2 regions of the Rossellomorea sp. LjRoot5 genome follow, and region 1 is predicted to be linked to the other one. Evidence: predicted binding sites of a transcription regulator. Region 1 holds the regulator's gene; the other holds the start of a gene.
What was found. Region 1 encodes CtsR, which represses protease genes until heat stress. Its sites were predicted from a motif close to ATGGTCAATAAAGGTCAAACA; they were not measured.

Region 1 (16,542 bases):
GATAGTTCGAATAGAATGGAAATCCCATTGGCAGTATTAAAATCATCATCCATGTCCGTAATGAATTGAGCTTTAAGCGCATGGATTTTGTCCAGCCATTCCTGATTGTTATCTGTTAAGTTTGTACTTGATTCCTTGCGATGCTTCAAATTTTCATACGCTGTCTTGATTCGATCTAAAGATGTCTCTGCATTCTGCAGAAGTTCTAGATTGTAGTTGATCGGATGACGGTAATGAACGGATAGCATGAAGAAACGAAGTACCTGTGGATCTTGTTCTTTAATAATGTCGTGAACCAACACGAAATTGCCGAGTGATTTCGACATCTTCTCGTTATCAATATTAATATACCCATTGTGCATCCAGTAATTGGCGAATGACTTGCCTGTAAGGGCCTCTGACTGGGCTATTTCATTCTCGTGATGAGGGAAGGTCAGATCCTGTCCCCCTGCGTGAATATCGATGGTATCCCCCAAATAGCGCTTAGCCATAGCTGAACATTCGATATGCCAGCCCGGGCGTCCTTCACCCCACGGGCTCCCCCAGGAGATCTCCCCTTCTTTCGCCGCTTTCCATAAAACGAAATCCAGGGCATCTTCTTTTTTGTCCCCTACATCGATGCGGGCTCCTGCTTTTAGTTCATCAATAGGCTGATGAGACAGCTTACCGTATCCATCAAACTTTCTTGTACGATAGTAAACATCTCCCTGGGATTCATAGGCATACCCTTTTTCTACAAGGGCTGTGATGAATTCAACAATGGTGTCAATATTATCTGTTACAGTCGGATGTACATCGGCTTTCCGGCAACCGAGGGCTCCCGTATCTTCGAAGTAAGCATCGATAAAGCGCTTGGCAATCGTCGGGACATCTTCTCCCAGTTCCTTTGCCGCTCTTATTAATTTATCGTCCACATCCGTGAAGTTAGAGACGAACTGAACATCGTATCCCCTGTATTCCAGATAACGTCTCACTGTGTCAAATACAATCGCAGGACGGGCATTTCCTATATGAATATAGTTATAAACCGTCGGACCGCACACATACATTTTGACTTTACCCTCTTCCATGGGTTTGAATTCCTCTTTCTGCCTTGTCAGTGTGTTATATAAACGAATCGTCATGATGATCGACTCCTTCCCTCATATTCCCTTAATAATGATTTCAATTCATTCACTTCTTTTTCAAGTTGTTTCATTCGGTCGTTCATCGGATCGGGCAGATCACAGTGATTCAGATCCTTCTGTATCTTCACTCCGTCCTGAATGACTACCTTCCCGGGAATACCGACCACGGTTGAATTGGGCGGAACATCTTTCAAGACAACGGATCCTGCCCCTACCTTAGAATTTTCCCCAACAACGATCGAGCCTAATACTTTTGCTCCTGTCGCAATCAATGCATTATCCTGGATCGTCGGGTGACGTTTCCCTTTTTCCTTCCCGGTTCCACCGAGGGTGACCCCTTGGAAGAGCGTGACATTGTCTCCGATTTCACACGTCTCGCCAATTACCACACCCATTCCATGATCGATGAAGAAGCGACGACCGATCTTAGCTCCGGGGTGGATCTCCACTCCGGTGAAGAAGCGGCTGACCTGTGAAATGACCCGAGCAATAAAAAAGAATTTACGTTTGAAAAATGCATGGGCAACGCGATGAGCCCAAATGGCATGAAGACCCGAATACGTGAGGATGACCTCCACATAATTCCTCGCAGCCGGATCCTGATCAAACACCACATCCATATCTTCCCTAAGCGACTTAAACATTTGGATCCATCCCCTTTCTTCTTTAAAAATATAAGCTGTTAACGATAAAAAAACGCCTCTGTCAATAAACTGACAGAGACGCTTTTAAAGGCGCGGTTCCACTCTGATTGAGAAGACAAACCTTCTCCAACTCGAATCCTGTTAACGGTAGGAAACCGCCTTTACCTACTCTATTTCAGTAACGGGCTCAGAGGTGCATTTCAGAAATTGAGGGGCTTAAACCACTTTCAGCCGGTGATGGTTCTCTCTACTAAGCATCCTTTTCTTACTTCTCCTCATCAACGCGATATCATTTGACTTGATACTCTTACTATATTACATATCCTCCAAAATGTTAACCTAAAAGACTTTGAAGACGATGTTTAACCGTATCTTTCCCTAAAAGCTCAATGGCATTCGGCAATTCAGGGCCATGTGTCTGGCCTGTAACGGCTACACGGATCGGCATGAACAGCTTCTTCCCTTTATGGCCAGTCGATTTTTGGACAGCTTTGATAGAAGATTTGATTTCTGCCGCTTCGTACTTTTCAAGTGCCGCGATCTCGTTCAAGAAAGCTTGAAGGACTTCTGGTACTTGCTCTTCTTCGAGTACCGCTTTCGCCTCTTCATTATATTCAAGATCTGTCTTGAAGAACATTTCAGACAGCTCCACGATTTCAGCACCGAAGCTCATTTGCTCCTGGTATAAAGAAATGACGCGGCTCGCCCACTCGCGCTGTTCATCGGACATGTTCTCATCCAATTTACCCGCACTGATTAAATGAGGAAGGGATAACTCCACCACTTGAGCCAATTCCAAGTTCTTCATGTACTGATTGTTCATCCATGTAAGCTTCTGATTATCGAACAGGGCAGAAGAAGTGGATAAACGTTCAGGATCAAAGATTTCAATGAACTCATCTTTCGAAAACAGCTCTTCTTCTCCTTTAGGAGACCAGCCGAGTAGGGCGATGAAGTTAAACAAAGCTTCTGGTAAATACCCTAATGCTTCGTATTGCTCGATAAACTGAATGATGCTTTCATCCCGCTTACTCAATTTTTTACGGCTTTCATTGACGATCAATGTCATATGCCCGTAAACAGGTGCTTCCCAACCAAATGCTTCAAAGATCATCAACTGCTTCGGTGTATTCGAAATATGATCTTCTCCGCGAAGAACATGTGAAATTTTCATCAGATAATCATCGACTGCAACAGCAAAGTTATACGTTGGTGTACCGTCCTTTTTCGCGATGACAAAGTCACCGATACCGTCTGATTCAAATGAGACATCCTCTTTCACGATATCATTGAAGGAATATACTTTGCCTGCGGGTACTCGGAAACGAATGCTCGGCTTGCGGCCTTCTGCTGCTAATTTCTCCTGATCCTCTTTCGTCAGGTTACGACATTTTCCGGAGTAGCGGGGCATTTGACCTGATGCTGATTGTGCTTCCCGTTCCGCTTCCAGCTCTTCCTCCGTACAGTAACACTTATAAGCCTGTCCGCTTTCTAACAGCTCATTTAAATACTGCTCATATATATGATTACGCTCGGATTGGCGATAAGGTCCGTATTCACCCGGCTTATCGGTACTTTCATCCCAATCGACCCCAAGCCACTGAAGGTACTTAAGCTGACTTTCTTCTCCACCTTCGATATTACGTTTCTTATCCGTGTCTTCAATACGGATGATGAACTTTCCACCTGTGCTGCGGGCGTATAGGTAATTAAATAAAGCGGTTCTTGCATTTCCAATATGTAAATGACCCGTTGGACTCGGGGCATAACGGACGCGTACTTCCTGTGTCATGTATGTTCCTCCTATAATCATTACTGTTTAAAGTCTATGACCTATTTTAACACCGTTAAGTATGGGAATAAAGCGAATTTATCCCCTACTTCTTTTTGATCAATATCGTGGTTTGTGCGGCAATCCCTTCGCCTCTTCCGGTAAAGCCAAGCTTCTCAGAAGTCGTGGCCTTAACGTTCACTTCTGCCATATCCGCTTCCAGTAACGTGGCGATGCTTTGTCTCATTTCGTCAATATAAGGAGCCATCTTAGGTTTCTGGGCAATGATCGTGCAATCGATATTCCCTAATTCATAGCCTTCCTTTTTCACAAGGGCCCATACATGCTCTAGAAGCTTTGCAGAATCTGCATCCTTGAACTCGGGATCTGTATCAGGAAAATGCTTCCCGATATCCCCTGCCGCAATGGCACCTAAACACGCATCCGCTACAGCATGCAACAGGACATCTGCATCTGAATGCCCCATTAACCCCTTTTCATATGGAATCGTAATGCCTCCCATGATAAGAGGTCTCTCTTCCACTAACTGATGAACATCAAATCCTTGTCCGATCCTAAACATGTTTCTCTCCTCCACTCATTTCCTCTCGCTTCTTCAAAATCGCCTCGGCAAAATATAGATCTTCAGGTGTTGTCAGTTTAATATTGTCATAATCACTTTCAACGACAGCGACCTCAATGTCCGACCTTTCCACCAGTGAAGCATCATCTGTACCAAGGAAACCATCTTGATCGGCTTCTTTATGTGCCTTTGTTAAAACGGAAACGCGAAAAGCTTGTGGGGTTTGGACCATCCACAAGCTTGAGCGTTCAATCGTTTCCTCGACTTCGCCATCCAGTACTTTTTTGATCGTATCTTTAACAGGAACCGCCGCAATGGCAGCCCCTGTTGAATATGTCTTTTCGACTAATTGGTGAATCGTGGATTCTTTAATAAATGGTCTTGCTCCGTCATGTACGAGAACAATCTCATGTTCAACCTCAAGCAACGCATTGTATACACTATGTTGTCTTTCTTCTCCACCATCCACAAGCTTCACGACCTTCTTGATGCCGTAGCGTTCCAACAGGGACTCGAACACCTGTCGCTCTGATGGATGTATGGCTAGATAGATTCCCTTACAACGGGTGTCATGCTCGAAAACACGCAATGTATGAATGATGACAGGACAGCTATTCAACTCAAGGAGCAGTTTGTTTTTGCCTGCTTTCATCCTTTTCCCTTGCCCTGCAGCCGGAATGACCACTTCATATTCCATAATATAACTCCTTTAACACACAAGTAATACTATTCATTATACCTTACTGCATCAATGGAGTCAGGCTGCAACCCGTTTTCTTACAGAGCTTTTTCCAGTTGCTTCGGTTTCGCAAAGATCATCCTGCCCGCAGATGTCTGAAGAACGGATGTTACAAGGACATCGATATACTTACCGATGTAATTACGCCCTTCTTCTACGACGATCATCGTGCCATCATCCAGATAAGCAATTCCCTGGTTATGCTCCTTACCATCTTTGATGACCTGTACCTTTAATTCTTCTCCAGGCAGTACTACCGGCTTGACGGCGTTGGCTAGATCATTGATGTTTAACACTTGTACACCCTGAAGGTCACACACCTTATTCAGGTTAAAATCATTCGTTACAACGATTCCATTTGTAAGTTTCGCTAATTTCACCAGCTTCGAATCCACTTCCTGAATTTCTTCGAAGTCCCCTTCATAAATCTGGACCTCAACAGGAAGCTCCTTTTGAATGCGATTTAAAATATCCAGCCCCCGGCGTCCGCGATTTCGCTTCAATACATCGGAAGAATCGGCAATATGCTGGAGCTCTTCCAGTACGAATTGTGGAATCACCACGATTCCTTCTAAAAAGCCTGTTTGACAGATATCCGCGATACGTCCGTCAATGATTACGCTCGTATCCAGTATCTTAAGGGTCTTCACACCCTCTTCATCCAAATCCTCATCTGTCCCTTTTTTCTTACCTCGATTTGCCGTGCCGAATAGATTGACCAATTCATCCCTTTTCTTAAATCCAACCTGGAATCCTAAATATCCAAGAAGCAATGTTAATAGAATGGGAACCACCGTGTTGACGATGGGAATCTGCATTTGATTGAATGGGATCCCAAACAAATACGCAACAAATAAACCGATAATCAGGCCTAAACTGCCAAATAACAAATCCGTTACCGGTGCCTTTACCAAGCTATCTTCAAACCACTTGACGAAATTGACGACATACTCGACTGCCCAAAACGTAAGAATATAAAAAATGATGGCACCAAATATAGCAGTCATATAAGGGTTATTAATTAAAGGAATGTCCGATAAATTTATGACGGTAAATAATTCGGGAAGTAGAAATATCCCCAGTGTTCCCCCGACAATGAGGAAGCACGCTTGAACGATTCTTTTTAACATTCCCTCACCTCCTCCTACTCATTATAAACAATTTACTATTTTTGAAACGTCTAAGCCTTGAAAATTTGAAATTTAATCCAACGGAAACGATTTTGATACACTTATCCTATTTTACTAGCTTCCTTAAATGAAGGCTAACACGTCTAATTCAAGCTGTCAATTTTTTGGAAATGATACAATCATACCATTTCCTGCAGATATAGGCCTCGATACCTACAGCTGTCGATCTGCAAACGTCTGTTCCTTAATCAGTTTTAGACCCTCTTTGATTTTCCTTGCCCTCACTTCACCGATCCCTTCGACTTCATCCAAATCATCGACTGATGCCCTCACTACATGGGGGAGGGTCTCAAATCTCGTGATAAGATTTTCAATGATCACAATAGGCAGACGGGGGATCTTATTCAACACGCGGTATCCTCGTGGATAGATGGCATCATCGTGATGGACATATCCGTGGTATCCGAGTAATTTTAATAGGACATTATCCTCTAACACTTCAGAGTGAACAAGTTCCTGGAACTTATAGAGAAGCTCGAACGGTTTGATATTTCTTTCCAGGGAATAGTCCCTGATGATGAGCATAGCCTCATCTTCAATATCCGCCAACAGTTCATTCATCTGAAGGCGGATCAATCTGCCCTCGACACCCAGCTCGCTGAGATAGGTCAATAACTCATTCTTGATCCTGAGAACCATCTCGAAACGGTGAAGAACCTGCAGTAAATCGCTTTGGGTGACAAGCTCCTCAAACTCAAGTACGGACAGATTAGAAATGCTTTGATCGAGAACCACCTTATATTTCTCCAAGGTTTGGATCGCCTGGTTGGCTTTCGTCAAGATGACAGAGATGTCCTTTAGAGCATATCGGAAATTCCCTTGATACAGGGTGATGACGTTTCTCCGTTGAGAGATGGCAATGACAAGGGCATTTGTTTGTCTCGCGACCCGCTCTGCCGTCCGATGTCTCATACCCGTTTCCGTGGAGGGTACGTACACATCGGGAGCCAACTGTGCGTTTGCCAAAATAATCTTCGTTCCCGCTTCATTCAGAATGATGGCCCCATCCATCTTGGCCAGTTCATACAGGTAGCTGGGAGAGAATGCACAATTGATATGAAAGCCCCCGTCCAGAACAGATTTCACCTTATCATTGTACCCAACAACAATAAGTCCCCCCGTATTGGCTCTCAGCACATTATCAATGCCGTCCCTGATCGGGGCACCCGGAGCAACGAATTGCAGTATATCCGACATGGACTTATCTCTTGCCTTCTTATCTTCCATTTCTTATCCTCCTAAAATAATTGACAGTGCTTCATTGATGTTCGATACCCCCGTGATCTCTATATCAGAAGGAGGCTGCCACCCGCTTAAGTTATTCTGGGGAATAATCACTCTCTTAAAACCCAACTTGGCTGCTTCCTGCACGCGTTGTTCAATTCTTGATACCCTTCTGATTTCACCTGTTAAACCGACTTCACCTATGATGCAATCATGGGCACTGGACGCCCTATCACGAAAACTTGAAGCGATACTTGCAGCGACCGCCAAATCAATCGCCGGTTCATCCAGTTTCACCCCTCCAGCCACTTTCAGATAGGCATCCTGCTGTTGCAAAAGCATCCCTGCCCGCTTCTCCAATACAGCCATGATCAGTGAAACCCGGCTATGATCAATCCCTGTTGCCATCCTTCGGGGGTTGTTAAAACTAGTTGGGGTCACAAGAGCTTGAATCTCCACAAGAACCGGTCTCGTTCCTTCCATCGAGGCAACGACCGTGGAACCTGCCGCACCTTGTGAACGCTCTTCAAGGAATATCTCAGAGGGATTGGCCACTTCCTCAAGTCCCAGTTCCTTCATTTCAAAAATCCCCATCTCATTCGTAGATCCGAAACGGTTCTTCACCGCTCTTAAAATACGATAGGAGTGATGACGTTCCCCTTCAAAATACAGTACGGTATCCACCATATGCTCCAACAAACGAGGTCCTGCAATTGAGCCTTCCTTAGTAACATGCCCTACAATAAAGATGGCAATGCCCTTTGTTTTCCCGATTCTCATCAGTTCAGCCGTACACTCCCTTACCTGGGATACACTACCGGGGGCAGAGGTCACGTCAGGATGAAAGACCGTTTGAATCGAGTCGATGATGACGAAATCCGGTGAGATTTGCTCAATCGTTTGATGAATCAGCTCAAGATTTGTTTCCGCAAATATATATAAATCATCTGATTTCACATGCAGTCGATCTGCCCGGAGCTTGGTTTGCTTGATGGATTCCTCTCCGGAGATGTATAACACCTTCTGCTTCTGATCAGCAAGCTGAGCCGAAACTTGAAGCAGTAAAGTGGATTTTCCGATCCCCGGGTCTCCACCAATCAATATAAGTGAACCTGGTACCACGCCTCCCCCAAGCACACGGTTCAACTCTTTCGACTCGGTCAATACCCTGGGCTCCTGCTTGGTTTCGATGGAGATCAGCTTCTCTGCTTTAGAAGGTCCGGTATTTTCTGAGTGCATAAACGACGTCCTGGGTTTTTTCCCGGTCATCTCAACCTCTTCCACCATCGTATTCCACTCGTTACACCCCGGACATTTCCCCATCCATTTAGCAGACTCATACCCACAAGATGAACACACAAATTTAGTCTTTTTCTTTGCCAATCTATTCTTCCCCTCTTTTACTCTATTTGTACTCCTACCCATTCAGGATAATACCATTTGGAATGATTGTATCCGTTTTATGTATCAGATTCAATCGAAAAGCGGAGCCGGCTTGATCACGTCCGACAAGCATCCATTATGATAAAAGAGGTACACGAAAAACATATACGTGTACCTCTTCATCACCCTTGCTATTATGTCGGAGTATTGGCTGCTTCCTCTTCTTTAACTTTTACAACAAACTCACTGTCTTCTACGTCGATTAAAATATTCTGCCCTGTCAGCACTTTTCCTCTTAATAATTCTTCTGACAGTTTATCCTCTACATGTTTCTGAATGGCCCGACGAAGAGGTCGTGCACCATATTCGGGATCGAACCCTTCATCTGCTATTTTCTCTTTGGCAGCAAGTGAAAGTTCTAAATGAATATCCTGCTCTTTCAAGCGGGTTGTCAATTGGTTGGACATCAATGTCACAATCTCTTTCAAGTGATCTTTTTCAAGGGAATGGAACACGATGATTTCATCGATACGGTTAAGGAACTCAGGTCGGAAAGCACGTTTCAGCTCTTCCATGACCTTTCCTTTCATATCTTTATAATCCTGTTTCCCGTCCTGAATATTGAACCCTACGTATTTATTGCTCTTAAGGGACTGGGCACCAACGTTTGAAGTCATGATCAATACCGTATTCCTAAAGTCTACGGTTCTACCTTTTGAATCTGTCAAACGGCCATCCTCCAGTACTTGAAGGAGAATGTTGAATACATCTGGATGTGCTTTTTCGATTTCATCTAAAAGAACGACCGAATATGGCTTGCGGCGAACCTTTTCCGTTAACTGTCCGCCTTCTTCATATCCTACATACCCTGGGGGTGAACCAACCAAGCGGGAGGTCGAATGCTTTTCCATGTACTCGGACATATCAATACGGATCATCGCATCCTCATCACCGAACATAGACTCGGCAAGCGCCCGTGCCAATTCCGTTTTCCCGACTCCTGTAGGTCCTAAGAAAATGAAGGAACCAATCGGACGCTTCGGATCTTTCAGGCCGGCCCTTGCACGGCGCACGGCTTTTGATACCGCAACGACTGCTTCTGATTGCCCGATGACTCTGGAATGAAGGATTTCCTCTAATTTGAGTAAACGATCCGTTTCCGTTTGGGCCAATTTCGATACCGGTACTCCCGTCCAGTTTGAAACAACCTTCGCAATATCTTCAACAGTCACTTCTGTATTTTCCTGCCCTTGCTTTTCTTTCCATGTGTTCTTTGTTTCTTCCAGCTCTTCACGAAGCTTTTGTTCTGAATCTCTTAGAGAAGCTGCTTTTTCAAATTCCTGGCTTTGAACCGCTGCATCCTTCTCTTTGCGGATTTCTTCCAGCTTTGCTTCGAGCTCTTTCAAGTTTGGCGGCGTCGTATAAGAACGTAAGCGCACCTTAGAACCTGCTTCATCAATTAAATCGATTGCCTTATCCGGTAAGAAGCGGTCTGAAATATAGCGATCAGAAAGCTTCACTGCCGCGTCAATCGCTTCATCCGTAATCGACACGCGGTGATGCGCTTCATACCGATCACGTAACCCTTTAAGGATCTGGACGGACTCTGCTGCCGTCGGCTCATTGACTTGGATTGGTTGGAAACGGCGCTCAAGCGCTGCATCCTTTTCAATATATTTGCGATACTCATCTAATGTTGTGGCACCGATACATTGTAATTCCCCTCGTGCAAGGGATGGTTTTAAGATGTTGGAAGCATCAATGGCTCCCTCAGCCCCACCTGCTCCGATTAAAGTATGGAGCTCATCGATGAAGAGGATGATATTACCCGCCTGACGGATTTCATCCATGACCTTCTTCAGTCGGTCCTCGAATTCCCCGCGGTATTTCGTACCTGCTACAACCGTACCCATATCAAGGGTCATAACGCGTTTGTCGCGCAGGATTTCAGGAACTTCATTGGCGATGATCTGTTGCGCGAGGCCTTCTGCGATCGCTGTCTTACCTACCCCAGGCTCACCAATTAACACCGGGTTATTCTTCGTACGACGACTCAGTACTTCAATTACACGCTGAATTTCCTTGCTTCGGCCAATGACCGGATCCAAGCTGCCTTCACGGGCAATGGCTGTCAAATCACGGGCTAAACTGTCAAGTGTGGGCGTATTGGCATTGGCGTTGCCTCCACCCTGGTGATTGCCTGCATCATTACTGCCAAGCAACTGCAATACCTGCTGTCTTGCTTTATTCAAGCTGACACCCAGATTACCGAGTACCCGGGCGGCCACTCCTTCACCCTCGCGGATCAATCCCAGTAAAATATGTTCCGTTCCTACATATGAGTGACCCAGCTTACGGGCCTCATCCATGGAAAGTTCAATCACTTTCTTCGCACGAGGTGTGTAATGGATCGTTTGAGATTTCTCGCTTCCTTTTCCGATCAACCCTTCGACTTCCTTCTGGATCTTTTCAGGGCTCAGTCCCAATGCTGTAAGTGCCTTGGCGGCGATACCTTCACCTTCGCGGACAAGTCCCAATAAAATATGTTCAGTACCAATATTACTGTGCGACAAACGAATCGCTTCTTCTTGAGCTAATGCCAATACTTTTTGGGCTCTTTCTGTAAATCGACCAAACATCATATTATTTTTCCTCCTCACATGTATCTTTATCTAACTTAATTCGTTCCCGAATCAAAGAAGACCTTCTTATATCTCGTTCATTTGGTCTCAGTGGACCTCCAGAATATTGTTGTAAAAATCCAGGCTGGGTTAAAATCATTAGTTCATTCAATATATTCTTAGATATCACTTTGATGTATCCTAAATCGATTCCAAGTCTGACATCCGATAAACACTTCGCAGCTTCCTTGGACTCAATGATCCTGCTGTGCTCCAGGACCCCAAGAGAACGGAAAATCCTATCTTCTAATTGTATGTTTGACGTTTGAACTAATGCGTCCCTTGCCGTTTGTTCTTTCTCGATGATCTGTTTCACAACACTCAACAAGTCTTCTACGATGTCCTCTTCCGACTTACCAAGTGTCGTTTGATTGGAAATCTGAAAGATATTCCCAAGCGCTTCGCTGCCTTCTCCGTATATCCCTCTTACCACTAACCCCAATTGATTGATCGCAGGAATGATACGGTTTAATTGCTGCGTTAACACAAGTCCCGGCAAGTGCATCATGACAGAAGCCCTGAGTCCCGTCCCCACATTGGTAGGACAAGTCGTTAAGTAGCCATGCTTCTCATCAAACGCAAAGTCAAATTCACCTTCAAACCAATCGTCGATCTGATTGGCTTTCTGTAAAGCTTCCTTCAGTTGCAGACCAGGATATAAACACTGTATTCGAATATGGTCCTCTTCGTTTACCATTATGCTAATATCTTCCTCACTTGATAAAAGGACAGCTCCGTAGTTCGTTTCCTCTGCCAGATTCGGACTAATGAGGTGTTTCTCCATTAATACCCTCTTTTGGAGAGGCTGAATCTCACTTGTAGGTAAAAATTCTAATTCTCCTAAATTCTTTGGATATGATGTAAGTTTCTCCTTTACCTGATTCACGATCTCCCGCGCTTCTTCAGAAGAGTAAAGAGTGGAAAAACGGAAGTCAGTCAGATTCCTCGCTAGTCTTACCCTCGAGCTGAGGACAATATCCGAATTCGGTCCCTCCTCACTCATCCAGGAACTGACGGCATTACTCAGGAACTTCTCAAGACTCATTCTTTATCGCCTCCCTCTTTCTTTATCTCCTTTTCCAGGGAGCGGATTTCGTCTCGGATCTCGGCTGCTTTCTCAAACTCTTCATCCGCAATCATCGTTTGCAATTCAGACTTCAACTGCAACACCTTCTTTTTCACATGGATGGCTCCACCCATACGCTCCGGAACCTTCCCGTGATGTTCGACATTGCCACTATGAACACGCTTTAATACAGGAGTTAGTTCATCTTTAAACGTTTCATAACAATGGGCACAACCAAAGCGACCCACATTTATGAACTGATGAATCGTCATTTTACATTTTTCACACTGTAAAACCTCTGTCTTAGGAATCTCAGTTTCCTTTGCCTGCTTAAATGCAGGAGCTATATTAAGAAGACCTGCCAATAGATTGTTCACAGAAAAGCCGGGAGAAGAATCAAACATAAACATCTCACCCTTATCCTGAGCACATTGCTCACATAAGTGAACCTCTGTCTTTTCCCCGTTTACCACCTTGGTAAAATGAAGGGTCGCAGGTCTTTCATTACACTCTTGACAAACCATCCCATTCACCTCTTTAACCCTTACTCATACTTCAATGTATCCAGCATGGCTCTAAGCATTCTTCCTCTCAGGATATCCCGTTCCGGTAATTCGACCATGATGACCGACCGATCCATCACACTGAGCATGATCTTGGCTTCCCTTTCGGAAATGATCTCTTCTTCCACTAACCGAAAAACAATATCAGCTGCCGTATTCTGGCTGATCGTTTGTGTAATCAGTGCCACCAACTGATCAATCAAGTGAACCTGATCGTGGGCCTTCACCTTCATGATCCGGATGTATCCACCGCCGCCACGTTTACTTTCTACTACATACCCTCGTTCGATGGTAAAACGGGTATTAATCACATAATTAATTTGAGAAGGAACACATTGAAACTTATCAGCGATCTCGCTTCTTTTAATCTCGACTATCTCACTTTCACTCAGTTCTAACACATTTTTTAAATAATTTTCAATGATGTCGGATATGTTCCTCATCAAACCTCCTCCTCATTTTGACTTTGACTATATTTGACTATAATTATACAACCGCGTTTTAAACTTTGCAATTATGAAGTTTGACCTTAGAAGTTTTCCTGTTTAAGGAAGGTTTTAAACGTGTGAAAGTGAGATTGTTGGATAGAAATTTGAAAATGGGGCACTGGGTGGGTGGGAGTTTTGTGAACGGGGAATTGGTGGGAGTCGATTTCAAGAGGATTTAAAGTTTGTGTTGTGTTGTGTTGTGTTGTGTTGTGTTGTGGGTTGCTGGATTGGGTGTTTATGTGATCAATTCTTAATGAAAAGTTTAGAGAATCGTAATTCGAGATATTTTAGTGGTCTCTTTTATAGCAATCCTGCTGATTTGACTGGTGAAATGTGTGTGGCTTTTGATGAATTCGTGTTGATTGCGTCGTTTTCGAAGGTGACTGCGTCATAATTTTATTAATTGCGTCATTTACACCCTTAATTGCGTCATTTTTTCGTTTATTGCGTATTTTTCCAAATAATTACTTTTTATACACTCATCCTTATCTAACAGTGAAACCAAAAAAAGAGTAACCCCTAAGGAGGCCACTGAAAAAGTCCCTCATTTACTAAACAGCGTATCTTTCTTCGAGAAATCGAAGAAAGATACGCTGTTTTCTTGTAAAATGAAGATATTACATAAAAGTGAGGGATTGGATGCTTGACCATCAGTTATCAATGAACGTAAGTCAATTTGGGGGATTGTATGATGTGGTTGTACCTCAAGATCACCTTCTTCGTAAAATCAATAAACTTGTAGACTTCTCCTTTATCTATGACGAATTAAAGGATAAATATTGTCATACGAATGGACGAAACGCCGTCCATCCTATTCGCATATTTAAATATCTTCTTCTAAAGACCATTTATACATTATCCGACGTGGATCTTATTGAAAGAACCAAGGTGGATATGTCGTTTAAGTTTTTCTTAGAAATGGCACCAGAAGACGACGTTATTGATCCCAGTTTATTAGCCTACTTTCGACGTAAGCGATTGGAGGACGAAGACTTACTAGACACATTGATTAACAAAACGGTTGAAATCGCTCTTGAAAAAGGAGTGATTCGATCCAAGTCGGTCATTGTAGACGCTACTCATACAAGTTCCCGTTATAATCAGACTTCCCCTGTCGAAGTGTTGAGAAATCGTTCGAAAAAAGTGCGGAAAATGATTTACTCCATTGATGAAACGATGAAAGAAAAATTCCCGACTAAACCCACGGAGGATACGATTGAAGCTGAGTTGGAATATACTCAAAAGCTAGTGAAAGTCATTGAGAAAGAACCCACATTAACCGATTTCCCAAAAGTAAAAGAACCATTAAATCTACTCAAAGAGACCGTCGAAGATGACTTATTGGAACTTCAACAGTCGGAAGATCCAGACGCACGAGTCGGTCATAAATCAGCGGATTCATCCTTTTTTGGATACAAAACACACTTAGCCATGGTCCAAGAGAGAATCATTACCGCCGCAACGATTACAACAGGTGAAAAAACGGATGGAAAAGAGTTACCTACGTTAATTGAAAAAAGCAAAAAAGCTGGGATAGATGTGAAAGAAGTCATTGGTGATGCGGCTTATTCGGAGAAGAAAAACCTTACGTACGCAAATGAAAATGAGATTGAGTTAATCGCAAAGCTGAACCCTTCTGTCTCTCATGGATATCGAAAAAAGGGAGATGAGTTTGAGTACAATAAAGATGCCGGCATGTACGTATGTCCTGCAGGACATATGGCTATAAGAAAAGCACGACAAGGGAAGAAAAACCAATCCACCAATCAAACGGATACATACTATTTTGATGTGGAAAAATGTAAAAGTTGTCCTTTTCAAGAAGGGTGTTATAAGCTCGGAGCGAAAACCAAATCCTATTCGGTTAGTATTAAATCAGAAGAACATACGAAACAAATTGAATTTCAAAATAGTGAACATTTTAGGGAGAGAGCAAAAGAACGATACAAAATCGAAGCAAAGAATAGTGAACTAAAACACAGACACGGATATGAGATCGCCTCATCGTCGGGTCTAAAAGGCATGCGCATACAAGGAGCCATGGCCATATTCACCACCAATTTAAAACGAATCATTAAATTAATGGATCAATAGAAGGGAGAAAGCCTCCTTTTTCGTCTAAAAAAATGGCCCGTTTGGAAAAATTCACTCCAAACGGGCCATTTTTTATTTAACTATCTCTGAGAGGCCATAGTTCTTCAGTGGCCTCCCCCTAAGAGCTACTCTTTTTCCTATTTGCCTGGCGACGTCCTACTCTCACAGGGGGAGATCCCCCAACTACCATCGGCGCTGAAGAGCTTAACTTCCGTGTTCGGCATGGGAACGGGTGTGACCTCTTCGCCATTATCACCAGACGACTATTCAATTGAAGGGATTGTTCCTTCAAAACTAGATAAAGAATTGATGTCAAGAAAGCCGAATATCGACCCATTGTTGTATCTACTATTACAAGTAGACAGTAATCCAGCTCCGGCGGCTAGAGACTCGAGGTCATTTCAGTTCAATCAGCTGAGGGTAAAAAGCACCCTCTTCTGATTGCCCAGAAATGCTTGTCGTCTCTGTTCAAGCCGCCTCCGCTTTATAATGTGGTTAAGTCCTCGATCGATTAGTATCAGTCAACTCCACATGTCGCCATGCTTCCATCTCTGACCTATCTACCTAGTCATCTTCTAGGGATCTTACTCACTTACGTGATGGGAAATCTCATCTCGAGGGGGGCTTCATGCTTAGATGCTTTCAGCACTTATCCCTTCCGCACATAGCTACCCAGCGATGCCTTTGGCAAGACAACTGGTACACCAGCGGTGCGTCCATCCCGGTCCTCTCGTACTAAGGACAGCTCCTCTCAAATTTCCTGCGCCCACGACGGATAGGGACCGAACTGTCTCACGACGTTCTGAACCCAGCTCGCGTACCGCTTTAATGGGCGAACAGCCCAACCCTTGGGACCGACTACAGCCCCAGGATGCGATGAGCCGACATCGAGGTGCCAAACCTCCCCGTCGATGTGGACTCTTGGGGGAGATAAGCCTGTTATCCCCGGGGTAGCTTTTATCCGTTGAGCGATGGCCCTTCCATGCGGA
Region 2 (16,542 bases), 3.8 Mb from region 1:
AACCATAGTTGAAAGTGCATCGATTGTAGAAGAAGCAGGGCTGCCATTGTAATCAGTTGATACTAAAGGCTCTTCGCTGTAAGCAAGGATTCCTTTAAGATCGCCTTCAGAAGCTTCTTTGAAAGCGGCATTAATGTCTTCAGCTGTTACGTTCTTATCAAGTTCAGCAACTAAGTCTACTAGAGAAACGTTTGGAGTTGGAACACGAACCGCTCCACCGTTCAATTTCCCTTTAAGCTCAGGAAGTACTAGAGATACAGCCTTCGCAGCACCTGTAGTTGTTGGAATCATGTTCTCAGCAGCTGCACGTGCACGACGGTAATCTTTATGTGGTAAATCTAAAATTTGTTGGTCGTTTGTGTAAGAGTGGATCGTTGTCATCATTCCACGCTTGATTCCGAATTTATCGTTAAGAACTTTCGCGAATGGCGCTAAGCAGTTAGTTGTACAAGATGCGTTAGAGATAACGTCGTGGCTAGCCGCGTCGTATTTATCTTCGTTAACACCCATAACCACTGTAATGTCTTCATCAGATGCAGGAGCAGAGATGATGACTTTCTTCGCACCAGCTTCGATGTGCTTCGCTGCGTCAGCACGTTTTGTGAAACGGCCCGTAGATTCAACAACGATATCTACATCAAGATCTCCCCAACCAAGTTGAGCAGGATCGCGCTCTGCCAATACTTTTACTTTCTTACCGCCAACTACAAGGTAGTCACCGTCAACAGTTACTTTCTCTTGAAGAGTTCCGTGAACTGTATCATATTGTAAAAGGTGAGCAAGCATGTTTGCATCAGTTAAGTCATTAACTGCTACTACCTCTACGTCGTTATTTTTAAGTGCTGCACGGAATACATTACGTCCGATACGTCCAAATCCGTTAATACCAATTTTTGTTGCCATGAATAATTTCCTCCTTTAGATAGTTAAGGATGATTTTTTTATATTTCAAAAGGGCTTACCCTTTTAAAAGCTCTCTCGCTGCTCCTTCATCCGTGATGAGCACGGTTTTATGAGGAGCACCCTTCATATACGCCCGAATCGCTTTCGCCTTCGAGCTGCCGCCAGCGACGGCGATGACGTTCTCAATGTGACTAAGATCTTCTAATTGCAGGCCGATCGTCGGCACCTTATGTACCACTTCACCTGCTTCGTCAAAATAATAACCAAATGCTTCCCCGACGGCATGACCCCTGGTGATTTTCTCGAAATCTTCGTCCGTGGTCTTTCGTCTTTCAGCCATTGTAATAGCATCTCCAATTCCATGGAGAACCATGTTAGCCGATTTGATCAGATTAAGAACCTCTTTGATCATCGGTTCTTTCAAAAAGGATTTGTATACTTCTTTACTAACCTGATCCGGCACATATAAAACACGATGTCGCGTTCCTGTGTGCTCGGCCATCTTGGCACAAATGGTATTGGCCTGGTTCTTAACGTCCTCTCCAATTCCACCCCGTGCAGGAACAAACAAAGTTTCATCAGAGAAATCAGGTGTCAGCCTTTCTGCTACGGCTGCCATCGTCGAACCTCCAGTCACAGCGATGATAGTATTCCCTTTAAGTCGGCGTTTCATACTAGCAGCTGACGCACGCCCCAATTCTTCTTTTACCCAAGGAGACTCATCACTATTCCCAGGAACGATTACAATTTGATGAAGATTTAGTAACGATTTTAATTCCTGTTCCATTACGTTGATTCCGGAAATCTCTCTCATCATGCTTTCAAGATTCTCTAAAAGCTGGATACCCTCTTCCGTCATGATCATCCCGGAAGTTTTGATATCAATGAGATCTTGATTATTCAAAAACTCCACTTCACTTCTCAGCACGCGTTCGGTCAGGCCCATATTCTGAGCAAGACTTCTGCGTCCGACAGGCTGCATGAACCGGATGGAACGTAGAATTTGATGCCTCTTTTGCATAACTTCAAGCAGGTCAGGTAATAATCGCTTTTGTATGTCAATTAAAGATTCCATAATTAAAAGCTCCTTCAAATGAAGTGCGCGGATGCGTTGGACTCATTCAGTCCCGCATAGACATATTATGTCCCACTACCTCCAAAAAAAATTCATCCCTGCTTTCAAGATTCATTTTATCAGGGTATGAATCGTAATTCAACTAGAAACTATCGGGTTTTTTCATGTAAACGCTTGCTGAGCGTAAAATAATCAATCTGCCCATACTGAAGGATTTCCCCGTCCAGTTCCACGACCGGGATCATCAGTCCGAAACGTTCCGTGAGGTCATCGCTTTTATCGATGTCCTCTTCTTCAATGGAAAAGCCCATCTCATCCTGAAGAAGTTTCAGGGTGATTTTTGCGTCTTCGCAAAGGCCGCATTGGGTTCGTGTGTAGAAAATCACTTGCTTCATATTGTTGCCTCGCTTTGTTTAGTTGTAGGTAGCGTCAGGTTGATTTTTTATCCTTGTACCTGGTACAATCGTGCATTCGTGTACCTGGTACAAAATGGCTTCGGTGTACCAGGTACAAACCGGCTTCGGTGTACCAGGTACAAACTAACTATTTTGTACCTGGTACAATCTCCATGCAAAGATCCTCTATTCATACCTCTTCCTCATCGTCGAAGAAGTGATCCCCATTTGATCACGGTATTTGGCGATGGTCCTTCTGGAAACATCATAGCCTTTATCCAAAAGTAGATTCACAATCTTCTGGTCTGACAAGGGCTTTTTCTTGTCTTCTTCATCAATTAGTTTTTGAAGCTCGTTTTTCACTGTCCGGGCAGACGCCGCTTCTGAATCCTCAAGTTTGACCGACTTTATTGCTGAGGTAAAGAAGTACTTCAACTCGAAGATCCCAAAGGGGGTTTGCATATACTTCCCCTTCACGGCACGGCTGATCGTCGATTCATGCACATCGATTTCATCGGCCACCTGCTTTAACGTCAGGGGCTGGATTGCAGATGGCCCTTCCAAAAAGAAAGACTTCTGTTTCTCAGCAAGCATCTTCCCCACTTTCAGGATCGTCTGTTTTCGCTGACGTAAACTTTGCAGAAGCCACTGGAAATCCTGCTCCTTCTCTTGAAGATAGGTTTGGACTTCCCTTTCAGGATGATGTTTCAAGAAATCAGTGTACTCTTCATTATAAGTGACGTTCACGGTAGTTCCATCATATAACGATACGGCCACGGTATGACCGTCGATCACATTCACCACAAGCTCAGGGATAATGTATTCAGCAATATGCTGTGAGTATTTCGATCCCGGCCTCGGGTTGCAGTGCTGGATGTAATCAGCAGCCTGTTGGATGTCTTTCAGTTCAACCCCAAGATCCTTGCTGATCGACTTCCACTTCTTTTCGGCAAAAGCTTGAAAATGATTGTTTATCATTGTCTTTACCAATGGGGGAACATCGGACTTCCGCTGCAGCTGAAGAGAAATACACTCCTGCAGGCTCCTTGCTCCGACGCCGGCCGGTTCTAATTCCTGCAACTTATTTATATAGTGATCAAGTTGAACTCTTTCAAAACCATGTTTTTGAAGGAAGGGTTCTTCATCTATTATTAGGTACCCATTGTCATCCAGGCTATATATTAATTCTTCCATTACCTTTCTATCCAAAGAAGTAAGCGATTTCAAATTTATTTGAACAGACAGCGCATCCCCAAGGGTTCTCGTTGGCACGGATACATATTCATACCAATCAACCGCAGGATCGGGATTGCCGGCATTTCGTTTATATGTATAAGGTTCTCGTTGATAAAGGGAGTCTTGTTTAGGCGGTTCTATTTGGATAAGGGGGTTCTCTAATTGCTTAGCTTCTAAATAAGCATTCAGTTCCATCGTAGAATATTGGAGGATGGTGATGGCTTGAGAAAGTTGTTGTGTCATTTGAAGTTTCAGTTGTTGATTTTGAAAAAGTCCTGCTTTCAAATTCATGATTACTAACCTCCCATTTATCTATTCTACAATAAAATTGGTGGTTCGTTAATGGGAATTCGTTGGTAGTATTATATATATGATATTTTCAAAAAAGAATGTGCTGGTTGATTTCCGCTGCAGGTACTCGCTTTCCGCGGGGCGTGAGTTGAGCCTCCTCGGGCTTTGCCCTGCGGGGTCTCAACTTTCCCGCTTTTCCCGCAGGAGTCGAGCACCTTCCGCTTCAATCAACTGTCAGAGTGTGGGTGTTCTCCGTCCATCTCAACACCATACTCTTAATATATTCAATAGAATCTGTAAAAAAAACGACTAAAGTTTAGTTATTTAGCAGATTTACTTACTAATGAAGAGCGATAGATGCCTTCGGACATTTCTCCGGGTTTAATTCGAGTTTTATTGTAGAGAGAATCAAAGTCCGTGATCTTGTACTCTTCTGCCAGCTTTAGCATTAATTGAGCGCATGCTTTTGCGTCATCTGCAGCATGATGATGATTATCTAATTCGATTCCAAAGTAATTGCACATAGACGATAGCTGATAGGCAGGAAGACCCTTCACCATTTTTCTGGACATTTGATAGGTGCAGAGAAATTGGTTGTATACGGGCTTCATTTCATAACGAGCTAAATTATCCCTCAAAGCGTATCCATCGAAGGAAAGATTATGAGCAATCATCAACTTGTTCTCTATTTTCCCCTTGATAGAATGATAGAAAGCATCGAACGTGATCGCGCCTTCAACATCTTGTGGTGTAATTCCATGTATGCTGATATTAAACCTATCAAATCCCTCTTCCGGATCGATTAATTGATAAATTGAATCAACAATTTCACCGTTTTCTACAAACACCATTCCGACTGAGCATATACTGTGTCTTGCACGATTAGCCGTTTCAAAATCAAAAGCTACAAAATCTTTCATACTAAGCCACCATCCCGGTTTTAGATTGTTCTTCTTTGCTATATCAACGAGTTTCCTCTTCTCTAATTCTTCTGCTGTATGGGGAAATAGATTCTACCAAAACCAATACATCTCAACACATAAATTTTTTATGTAACTTTCCTATATATATAACTCAAAACTGATCCTGCACTTCTTCAAAATAGGTATATTATATGATTATACAATATATAGAATTAAAACACCCTTAATCTTAGAATTGAAAAAAGATGCCTCCACAAATTAAAAACTTGCAGGAACACCTTCATATCTTTCAACTACGCTCTCGGAGGGAATCAAACATCTTAAGTGTATCCGTTGCACCATTTTCGTTTTATAAATCCATTAGGCGTCTTTATATCAATGGTGTATGTTTGAGTAATTTCGCATGTTATACCTATATATTATGATGATTGATCAAGTTCTTATTTTCAAACATTGAAAAAAGAACCTTTTACTAATGGATCGGGTCTTCAACATCCCAATAAAAAATTCCTTTATCTCAGTAACCTATTGAAATAACATTAATCCCCATCAATGAACCGAATTTTCATGTCGAGTAAAATCTTAAAAAACTTTGAAATATCTTGGTCACTATTTGCGTGTTGCCATACTACGTTAATCGGTGTATCAATTTTTCTCAAGTTATTCTGATTGAAAAATCTGGATTTTTGAACTCCATTATTGTAATTATTGTAGAGATAATTTTTATATTCCTTATATAAGTTTGTATTTTTATCTTCATGAACTCTAAAAAATAAATGATATTTAAAAAGCCAGAACTCTTCCTCCCAAGATGTTGAATTTTGAAGCTTTATTTCAATTAACTTAAATAGGTTGTCATCAATATTACTTGCATTTTTTATTAATATTTCTAATGCCAAAATCGAACTTAAATCATCCATATTTTGTATAACTTTTAATAATTGTTGTCTAGAACAAACTGTGAAAACATCTAGATAGAAAAATATAGTTAGTAATGAATATAATTCTTGACTGTAATTCAAATCAATATATAGATTTATATTTTCCTGAATTTGCTTTTTTATTTTATAAATTCCATATTTCAATTCATTTTCTATTTTTTCCTCTTCCAAAACATCTACAAATTCTAGATAATTTACTGACAAATTAGGTTTCATCAAAACTAAATTAAATAACTTATTTAACATAGGAGTTGTAAAAGTATCTTGATGTAACTGTCCTTTAGCTATACTATCTTTCAACGCCTTAAACATTAAGATTAATGAACCTTTATAACCTTCTCTTTCTTTAAAAATGCTCTCGTCAATAAAGTTATAAATTCTTTTTTGTTGAGTTTTAATTTTCTTTTCACTGTTTTCAAAATAGTCGAAGAAAAAAGCTAAATTGTTACCCTCTTTAAAGGGAAATGAGTCTACTTGATTTTTTTCAACTTTGATTTTTAAATTCAAACTATTTAGTTCCTTATTTAGATCCTTATAAAATTCACTCTTTTCACTTTCATAATTGTAAGGAAACTCAAAATCATCAACATACCTTACATATTTATATTCACTTAATTTCCCATCAAGCTTACACATATAAATTTCTGCAATTAATCTAGAAGCAAAGCTTCCTGTAGGTATACCATGTGTTTCCCCTATTTGACATTTTTGAATTAAAGCATCAAGTATATTATAGTATTTTCCTTTATCATTCTTATTCTTTTTCGCTTCAGTTTTACCTACTAAAATCCATGGAATTGAATGGGTATATATACTTGGATAAAAATTTTGAACGTCAGTTTTAAAAAGTCTCCTCTTTCCTATCCTGTTATCCTCACGCATAATTTTACCTGTTAAAAAGGAAGAACTATAAAATCCCTTTGAGATTGACTGATTACTTGAACCCAAAATTCCCATATATATATCTTTGTATTCTGAAAGGTGTCTACACAGACAAATATAAGAATAAATATTGGGGAGCTTATATATTCTCCTTTCATCTTCGTTTTTATAGATTGATAACTCGATAGGTACTGTTTCTTTTTTTGAACTGAAATTTACCTTTTTCTCTATTTCTATATATTTACCTTCTAACCCATTTGTATTAAATACCTTTTTAAATAACATATTCGATAATATATAATCTTCTTTATATTGTTTTGAATTGTATTTAAAATCAAAATAACCATACTTTATAAGGTAGCTTATTGAAAAGTATTTTCCAAATTTTATATTATTTATATACTTTTTTATCGAACCTCTGTTAATGGGCATTATCTTCACCTTTCTAAATGAACTTTTGTTCTATACCATTTCTTTTACACTTCCCTAATTATACCAACAACACTTAAATATATCGATTAAGGTCCAACCCGCTGCTAAGTTATAGACATAGTCTAGTTTCTTCTGAGTAGATAATTTCTTGAATTTAATTTTGTTAATATCAATAACATTCATATTGATACCAGCTCGATACATTAATTTTTCTATAAAATAAAAGGAGCTGTTTTATTTGGACGAGCAAGATAATAATGAATATGAAATTATAGATAGAGCTGGGAATTTAGCCAAAATAGGAAAAAACAAAAAATCATATATTGGCAATGTTGTGATTTGCAGAACAAATGTCTAAAAAATTCTTCTGCTGCTTCTTCGTTTGAAGAATCTTGTGTAACTGCAGAGATAGATTAGAAGGTTTGTTTGGCTAGAGAGATGGAGACCGATTTTCTTCGTTTGATGGGAATCACTCCTAAAATTACTTATAGGAACGATTTGAGGTATACGTGGTGCTTTTCGTTATTTATGAATGAACTGTACCCATTAAAAATGAGCATAAAAAAACCATCACGTTTGTAAAAAACGCAATGGTTTCAAAAATTTAGTACGCCCTCGGAGGGAATCGAACCCCCATCTCAAGAACCGGAATCTTACGTGCTATCCGTTGCACCACGAGGGCATGAAATGAATAACCGTCACGAATATATATTATAAGCCAGATATTACTTGTTTGCAATAGATATTATCGTATATGTCTTTTTTTACTTTCCAATTAATATCATTTAAAAGCGTAGTGGGGATTTCCTTGTAATTAGTTAATTCTAACAGGATTTGCTGTTACTCATTCTCTATCCTTTTAAAGGACCACAAAGTGGATTGAAGCGGAAGGCACTTGACTCCTGCGGGAATAGCGGGAAAGTTGAGACCCCACAGGGCAAAGCCCGAGGAGGCTCAACTCACGCCCCGCCGGAAAGCAAGTGCCTGCAGCGGAAAGAAACGGTCTTCAATTCTACACGATACTTTTCTAAGAAGGACCTTCTCTATATCTTGAAGAAGTGAGTGCTATCTCACATATAGGAACTCATAAACTTTACAAATAGCGAACTGTTTAAAAAAGGTATCAATGGGTATCATGTAGAAAGGATTTATATACAGGGTAATAAAGGAATCGTTTAGTTTGACCTTTATTGACCATGGGTGTATGATTACAATACAAAGTGAATAAGTAATTCCAACAAATAAAAAGAATTTCTAAGGAGGAACGAGGATGAATTTAATTCCTACAGTTATTGAACAAACAAACCGTGGTGAGCGTGCGTATGACATTTATTCACGTTTATTGAAAGACCGTGTCATCATGCTTGGAAGCGGCATTGACGACAATGTGGCGAACTCCATTGTAGCACAACTTCTTTTCCTTGAATCTGAAAATCCGGAGAAGGATATCTCAATCTACATAAACTCTCCTGGCGGAAGCATCACGGCAGGTATGGCTATTTACGATACGATTCAATACATCAAGCCTGATGTACAGACGATCTGTATCGGTATGGCGGCTTCAATGGGAGCGTTCCTTCTTGCAGCTGGTGCAAAAGGCAAGCGCTTAGCCCTTCCAAACGCTGAAGTGATGATTCACCAACCACTTGGTGGTGCTCAAGGTCAGGCGACGGAAATCGAAATCGCTGCGAAGCGCATTCTATTCCTTCGCGAAAAATTGAATCAAATCCTTGCTGATCGCACTGGTCAACCTCTTGAAGTGATTTCAAAAGATACGGACCGCGATAACTTCATGACAGCTGAAAGAGCGCTTGAATACGGATTGATCGACCGCATCATCACCCGTAACGAAATGGATAATAAATAAGAACCAAAAAACCCCCTTTCCAGACTCCGGGAAGGGGGTTTTTTTGTATCCTCTACCGATAGAAAAAGCCGATGACCACTCCCTGGTCACCGGCTTTTTCTGAAGTTGAACGTTTACGCCTCTTTTTGAACGAATCCTTCAAGGGCGTCGAGCGCTTCTTCTTCGTCGCTTCCGTCTGCTACCAATGTGATGGCAGATCCGGTGGAGATCGCTAGACTCATTAAACCCATGATGCTTTTGGCATTGACCTTCTTCCCATCTTTTTCTAAGAAGATTTCAGATGAGAAGCGGTTTGCCTCCTGCACGAATAATGCCGCCGGTCGCGCCTGAAGACCCGTCTTCAATTTCACTTCTACTTGTTTTTCCACCATAATCATTTCTCTCCCCTTTGTCCTTAATTAGGTATTGAGCTTTTCTCCCGCTCTTAACTTGTCTGCCAGCTGATCGATTTTCCGTAAGCGGTGATTGATTCCTGATTTACTGATCGTGCCGCCTGACACCATTTCCCCCAGTTCTTTCAACGTGACATCCTGATAGTTCACTCGAAGCTCTGCTATCTCCCTTAATTTATCGGGTAAAACCTGCAATCCTACATGTCTTTCGATAAACTTGATGTTTTCTACTTGTCTCAAGGCTGCACCGATGGTTTTATTCAAGTTAGCCGTCTCGCAATTCACCAGACGATTAACGGAATTCCTCATATCACGGACGATCCGTACATCCTCAAATCGAAGCAGGGCGTTGTGTGCCCCTATGATATTCAGGAACTCCGTGATTTTCTCCGCTTCCTTCAAATACGTAATGAAGCCTTTTTTCCGTTCAAGTGTCTTACTGTTCAAGCCAAAGGAATTCATCAGCTCGGACAACGCTTCGTTGTGTTCAGAATAAAGAGAAAAGATTTCTAAATGATACGATGATGTTTCCGGATTGTTGACCGAACCGCCGGCAAGGAACGCTCCCCGTAGGTACGAGCGCCTGCAGCATTTCTTTTTGATCAGATCTTCCGCTATATTATGGATAAAGGTGAAATGTTCACCCAGTATTTTCAGGTCCTCGAGGATCATCTTGGTATCTTCTTTGATTCGTACAATGTACACATTATTTTTCTTCAGCCGCATTTTCTTCCGAACCAGAAGCTCTACCGGGGTGTCGTACCCTTTTTTGATTAATGTATAGATTCTTCTGGCAATGGCGGCGTTTTCGGTTTGAATATTGACGACGAGCATTTGATTCGAGAAGGACAATGAACCATTCATCCGAATCAATGCGGAAAGCTCTGCACTTGCACAGCAATCCTTCACTTCAATATTAGTCAGTTCTTTTTTCGTTTCAGACGCAAACGACATCCCCATCACCTCCTAGCAAACGCTTGCACAACCTTTTACGCAGGAAATTTCCGTTGTATATCAGTTGGTTGATTCTTTCAAATAAGAATAAATAATATCCGCGACCTTCTCTGTGTTATGACGGACGAGATGATTTTCATAGGAAAGGATCTCTTCTGCGATCACTTCCAAGCCCATGGATTTTAATTTATCCACATCAAAATGAACGGGGCTTGCCTGCTCTTCATTATATCTTTCCTGTACCTCTTTAGGCACCTGTTTCTTGTTTACCAAGATATAATCAATGCTTGGAGTTTCTAAATGATCGTATAACGCCTTCACGTGGTCGCTCGCTGAATAATCCAGTGTCTCCCCTGCCTGGGTCATGATGTTGCAAATGTACATCTTTTTGGCTTCCGCCTGACAGACGGCTTCGCCAATTCCAGGGACAAGGAGATTCGGTAAGATACTAGTATATAGGCTTCCCGGTCCCATCACAATTAAATCGGCTTCTTTGATGGCCCGCAACGTTTCACCTAATGCCTTGATGCTGTCCGGCTTCAGGAAGACACGTTTGATCTTCTTGCCGGCTTTCGGAATGGCGGATTCCCCCGTCACGATCGTCCCATCCTCCATTTCAGCCTTGAGGATGACACTCTGGTTCGCTGACGGAAGTACCTTTCCCTTCACATTCAATACCCTGCTCATTTCCTGAATCGCATGGACAAAGTCTCCCGTAATGGAAGCAAGGGCCGCGATGATCAAGTTCCCGAGGGCATGACCGGAAAGTTCATTCGTCGTTTCAAATCGATGCTGAAACATTTGTTCAACCAGTGGCTCTACTTCCGACAGGGCAGCGAGGACATTCCGTATATCCCCCGGTGGAGGTATGTCCAGGCTGTCCCGCAAACGACCGGAACTGCCGCCGTCATCTGCAACGGTGACGATGGCCGATATATCAATCGGGTGTCGCTTCAATCCCCTGAGAAGGACCGGCAGGCCGGTCCCTCCCCCGATCACGACGACCTTGGGTGTATGTGTCATGTTGTTAGACCCTTTCTCTTCTGGATGTCTCGATGAGAAATTTTTGTTTGGTAGTCATTTTCGAAATGATGTCCAAGATACTCTGCTAACGCAACCGAACGATGCTGCCCGCCTGTACATCCAATGGCCACGACAAGCTGACTCTTCCCTTCACGCTTGTATTGGGGAAGCATGAACGAGAGTAAATCGGTTACTTTTTCGATGAATTTATTCGTTTCATTCCATTTCAACACATAGGTTGATACCTCTTCATCCAATCCCGTTTTCGGTCTCATATGATCGATATAATGGGGATTCGGGAGGAAGCGTACATCAAACACCAGATCGGCATCGATGGGAATCCCGTGTTTGAAACCGAAGGATACGACGTTCACCGTGAAGATCGTTTTCTTGTTCACCGAGAATTCCGTTAAAATCTTTTCCCTAAGTTCTCTTGGCTTCATGGTGGAAGTGGTATAGATCAGCTGGGCACGCCCCTTCAATTCCTCGAGGAGCTCCCTTTCCTGACGGATCCCCTCAAGAGGCAAGCCTGATGGAGCCAATGGATGTGAACGGCGTGTTTCCTTGTAGCGTCTGACCAGGGATGAATCATCTGCATCAAGGTAGAGGATCTGAGGCGATACCCATGATGTTTCCGCCAATTCATCCAATGCTTTAAATAGATGATCGAAGAATTCCCTTCCCCTGAGATCCATGACAAGGGCGACCTTATTCATTTTATTACCGGACTCTTTCATCAGTTCCAAAAATTTTGGCAGAAGAGTGGGCGGCAGATTGTCCACACAGAAGAATCCCAAATCCTCAAAGCTTTGAATGGCAACGGTTTTGCCAGCTCCGGACATACCCGTTATGATGACCAATTGAACATCGTTTGCAGAACCTGTACTCATGCTCTTCCCCCGCTTTTCTATCGTAATATTCTATATAAAAAGTTCGTTGTTTAACTTGGATCCAGTCGATATGATAATAATTTAAAATCTGGAGTATAGGTGAAGGTTCCATATATCGTATTCTTTCCGTGCAAAAGGTAGTCCAGAATATGATAATCCCCTTCAGCCATAGGCAAATTCTTGATGTCTTCAATAGGATGCCATTTGATCTTACCTTCTGCTGATTCTTGAAGATTGACTCCATCCGCCTCTGTTGCGAAGAAAGAGAACATCATCCACTCCGAAACGATTTGATCACCGTCTTTAATAATGAACGTAAAGACGCCTTTTAAATCAGGATTCTTTAAATAGATGCCCGTTTCCTCACGATACTCCCGGATGACGGCATCCCTGATCGATTCTCCGGACTCCATCTTTCCACCCGGGGCTACCCACCAGTTTCTTCTTGGCTTTTGGAGAAGGAGCACCTTGTCTCCATCCAGATATAAACAATTTGTGACACGTTGCACTACCTTCACCTCAATCTTGATGATTCGGGATCGATGAATGGATCAGTCCCGATTACAGTCAACTTCATTCCTTACATTATACTATGATTGAAGACAAGCTACAATGTCTCCGCCTGCCTGAAAACGTGTCGATTGAAATCGAAAGATATTGGGACAGGTTTTGACATGTTGAGGAGTCTGCAAATGATTGGTACAGGTATTCCCCAATCACTATAACAGAAAAAAAGGCAAAAAAAATAGACACAGGCGATTCCTGTGTCATCTACGGGATTTATTACTTAAAAGGGGGTCAATTTCTTATTATCTATATTACCCGAAAATTGTTTCACTAGTGTTACAACAGATTTAAAACGGTATTACGGAATTGTTAATGTTTCAATCGGAGATTCGCAAACCACCCCGAATTCCCCCGAACATTGTAAAAATAAAGTTAAAAGTCATAATTCTTCATAATTTGATCTGCCATTAATTCATATCCTTTTCCATTAGGATGCAGGGAGTCATGGAAATAGTTTTCTTTAGACTTTCCTTTAAATAGTGGATTGGTTGATACATATTTCACATTCTCATGTTTTTCTGCTTCCTTCTTCATTGACTTATTCCAATCATCCACATAAGCTTCAATTTTATCGCTGTCCTTGTCAGGATACGGATTATACAATCCCAACACGATGATATCCGCTTTTTTGCTCGCTGTCCCGACAATATTCAGGATCTTATCCAGATGATCGAGATAGTCCTTTTTCGCTTCCATTATTTCATCGTGGTGTAAAGGGAACAAGTCTCCACCATTGTTCTTGATTAGATCATTGGTTCCAATGTTGATGATATATACATCCGCTTCACTTAAATCCTCGGCAACCTCAGGCTTTACGATTTGTGCGAGTAATTGATCCGACTGCTGTCCCGGTATCCCAAGGTTTTGAAAGTTATACGACTTCTTGGTTTGTTCTTTATTTACTTTCTCTTCTAACCGCCCGATATAACCTGTTTCCTTCTTATCACCATAGCCGTAAGTGAGGGAATCCCCCAATGCAATCACCCGTTTTTTTGATGAGGACTCTGTCTCATCTGCAAAAAAACTGAAGTAGACGACAGGAATAAGAGCAAACAGTACGACAACCCCTGCGATTTTTAACATTTTCATTATTGATCCGACCTTCCGAAATAAACTGAGATGACTTTCATAATAGTCGTTATTCCCTGTTGGAGGGGTTATAACCCTGTATATTTATGGAAATTAGTTGCCGGTTTGGGGTGCAGAAGAAGTGAAGAGGGACGGACCTCTGGATTATAGGTGTGTCTATGTATCACTCCAAATATTTCTCATCCTGTCCGTTGTTTGTCTTCCTTCACCTACCACCTCTGAAATGATTTCTTTTACAGTTTGAATTTCCCGGATTCTTGCTACGGATTGACCACATGAAAAAACACCCGCATCGAGGTCTCCTTCGTTGAAGACCTTTGCCGACCTCTTGCCTGAAATAAAAGGTAAGAGTTCCTCCAATGTAGCTCCTCTACTTTCTGCATCCAGCACTTTAAGAGCAATCGCATTTCTGCCCACTCTCGAAGTTGAACCAATTGATTTCTGAATCAATGCCGTATCTATTTCTGATGCTTGTACCATCCATCTCTTCACATTGTCGTGGACCATTGCTTCTTGAGATGCTAAAAATCTCGTACCCATTACTATACCTTCTGCCCCTAAAGCAAGCATCGCAGCCAATCCGCGTCCATCTGCGATCCCACCTCCTGCAAGAACCGGAATAGAAACTGCATCCACTGTCTGGGGAACTAAAACGATATTCCCCACATCTTCCATCCCTGGATGACCCCCAGCTTCAAATCCCACTACAGTTACTGCATCGCATCCTACCCTCTCGGCTGTCTTGGCATATTTTACTCCTGCGACTTTATGGATAACGATTACGTTATTATCTTTTAATATCTTCATATAAGGTTCAGGATTTCTGCCCGAGGTCTCCACAATCCGTATCCCTTCATCCAGCAATACATCTATATATGCCTCGTTTGGCATTTTTTTCACGCTGGGAAATAAATTGATATTTACGCCAATCGGTTTTTTTGTTAATTTTCTTGCTTTTCTTATTTCATGACGCAGTTCCTCCGCCGTTTCAAAAGTGGCAGAGGTCATTATCCCAAGCCCTCCCGCCTCTGAAACAGCAGCTACTAAAGGAGCACGCCCAATTCTGTATAAACCACCACAAATAACTGGATATTGAATTTTCAGTAGTTCTGTAATACGTGTTTTCATATTTTCCTCCTCCAAACTTTTAATTCGGTTTGCAACCATTCCTCTACTTTCGCAATTCACAATAACCAGTCTAAAAAAGAAGATGCATGCCCTATCCAAAGGCATGCAACCAGGGTAGACAACAGAATGGGAAACATCTAAAGAAAAGTTATTAACATTCACATGCTCTTCTACTTTTGCCGTTGGTTAAAAAAGTAGTGGGGGAAATCGTCGTCACGAATACTTAATATTAGAATTTTCAGATAAATCATCATGCAGTTCAACCTTATTTTTCGCTATAGACGGTTTAACAAAAAGAGCAAATAATATACCAAAAATCAGAACAAGAAAGGCCATTGACATAATAGATAAGTTATAACCTGCAATTTTATTTGCTCCAGCCAATCCAACTATATAACCAGTTAAAATCGGAGCAATGATTCCTGCGACATTACCTGAAGAAGTTAAAATACTTGTCATCAATGCACCACGTTCTGGCCACTCATTAATCATAATGGTTGGTCCAATCGGTAAAATAGAATAGGTTAACCCTTTAGCTAAACACATGGCGATGATGACCCATAACGGATTTTGAAAAATAGTAATGGATGCCAATAAGAGAGATCCCAGTATCATCGCTCCAGCAACTACAAAAATCCTTGATACACGCCAGTTTTCGCTTTTCTTAAATAAATAATCAGATAGCATTGAAACCCCTGTATATATAAAGACTGAAACAATTCCAATAACCGCCACACTGTATCCCATTTCTCCTGGAGACATTTTCACTGATTCTACTAGATAAATAGGTAGCCAGACAGAAAACCAGACAACAAGGATATATGTGGAAAAATACGCTAATGTCGTAAATAAAGCTGAATGAGAACCAAGAAGCTTTAAGAAATCTTTTACATTTATTTTCCCCAGCTTTTCTTTCTTTTTCTTCTGAACCTCCTGATATTTTTTAACAGGACTTTCCTTCGTGAAAAATTGAAATAAGAAGAACCATACAATACTTGCCAGACCGAGACAGGCAAAAGCTGCCTTCCATCCTAATATAGTAATCAATGCCACCAGCAGCGGTGCAACAATCATTGCTCCGACAGTTCCACCAGCAACTACAACAGAGTTTGCAAATCCTCTTTGTTTTGCCGGGAACCATTTATCTGCATGATTGTAGGCAACTGGACTAAATGGGCCTTCGAATGCCCCCAATAAAACCCGGTATACAACCAATAGTGGTAAAGCAGCAATCGCTAAGACACCAAATTGCAGGATGGCCCATGTTAACATTAATAATCCAAGGACTTTTTTTGCTCCAATTCGATCTGCCCATGCAGCTCCAAAAATTCCGGTTACAGGGTAAAGCCAGTAATAACTGCTTCCTACAAGCCCCCACTCTGCATAGGATAAATCCAGTTCTTTCATGATGGAAAGTGCCGCAAGCCCAATGATTGATTTATCAGCGAAATTAATCACTGCACCGAAAAATAACATTAGAAGAACAAACCACCGCATATGAATCCCTCTTTTCTTGGTTATTATTTATTAGGTTAAAAAAGGAGTTAGGAGTGG

Region 2: the regulator CtsR is predicted to act here: its motif matches at 8,256-8,276, upstream of clpP (ATP-dependent Clp endopeptidase proteolytic subunit ClpP).

The regions. Positions count from the first base shown of each region.
Region 1 covers NZ_CAXUQN020000001.1:4,364,464-4,381,005, forward strand. The annotation lists gene cysS (cysteine--tRNA ligase) at 1-1,124, opposite strand, end outside; gene cysE (serine O-acetyltransferase) at 1,121-1,771, opposite strand; T-box leader at 1,843-2,062, opposite strand; gene gltX (glutamate--tRNA ligase) at 2,106-3,563, opposite strand; gene ispF (2-C-methyl-D-erythritol 2,4-cyclodiphosphate synthase) at 3,649-4,125, opposite strand; gene ispD (2-C-methyl-D-erythritol 4-phosphate cytidylyltransferase) at 4,118-4,822, opposite strand; gene ACSQ2E_RS22405 (PIN/TRAM domain-containing protein) at 4,903-5,994, opposite strand; gene disA (DNA integrity scanning diadenylate cyclase DisA) at 6,208-7,281, opposite strand; gene radA (DNA repair protein RadA) at 7,285-8,661, opposite strand; gene clpC (ATP-dependent protease ATP-binding subunit ClpC) at 8,856-11,303, opposite strand; gene ACSQ2E_RS22425 (protein arginine kinase) at 11,305-12,387, opposite strand; gene ACSQ2E_RS22430 (UvrB/UvrC motif-containing protein) at 12,384-12,932, opposite strand; gene ACSQ2E_RS22435 (CtsR family transcriptional regulator) at 12,953-13,414, opposite strand; gene ACSQ2E_RS22440 (IS1182 family transposase) at 14,099-15,553, shown strand; rRNA gene rrf (5S ribosomal RNA) at 15,697-15,813, opposite strand; rRNA gene ACSQ2E_RS22450 (23S ribosomal RNA) at 16,045-16,542, opposite strand, start outside.
Region 2 covers NZ_CAXUQN020000001.1:613,182-629,723, reverse strand. The annotation lists gene gap (type I glyceraldehyde-3-phosphate dehydrogenase) at 1-903, opposite strand, end outside; gene ACSQ2E_RS03060 (sugar-binding transcriptional regulator) at 959-1,978, opposite strand; gene ACSQ2E_RS03055 (glutaredoxin family protein) at 2,128-2,373, opposite strand; gene rpoN (RNA polymerase factor sigma-54) at 2,560-3,900, opposite strand; gene ACSQ2E_RS03045 (3'-5' exonuclease) at 4,221-4,820, opposite strand; gene ACSQ2E_RS03040 (RNA-directed DNA polymerase) at 5,363-7,078, opposite strand; tRNA gene ACSQ2E_RS03035 (tRNA-Arg) at 7,689-7,760, opposite strand; gene clpP (ATP-dependent Clp endopeptidase proteolytic subunit ClpP) at 8,349-8,945, shown strand; gene ACSQ2E_RS03025 (HPr family phosphocarrier protein) at 9,059-9,316, opposite strand; gene whiA (DNA-binding protein WhiA) at 9,344-10,291, opposite strand; gene ACSQ2E_RS03015 (gluconeogenesis factor YvcK family protein) at 10,352-11,314, opposite strand; gene rapZ (RNase adapter RapZ) at 11,311-12,204, opposite strand; gene ACSQ2E_RS03005 (8-oxo-dGTP diphosphatase) at 12,255-12,713, opposite strand; gene ACSQ2E_RS03000 (GDSL-type esterase/lipase family protein) at 13,144-13,860, opposite strand; gene ACSQ2E_RS02995 (NAD(P)H-dependent flavin oxidoreductase) at 14,017-15,150, opposite strand; gene ACSQ2E_RS02990 (MFS transporter) at 15,202-16,485, opposite strand.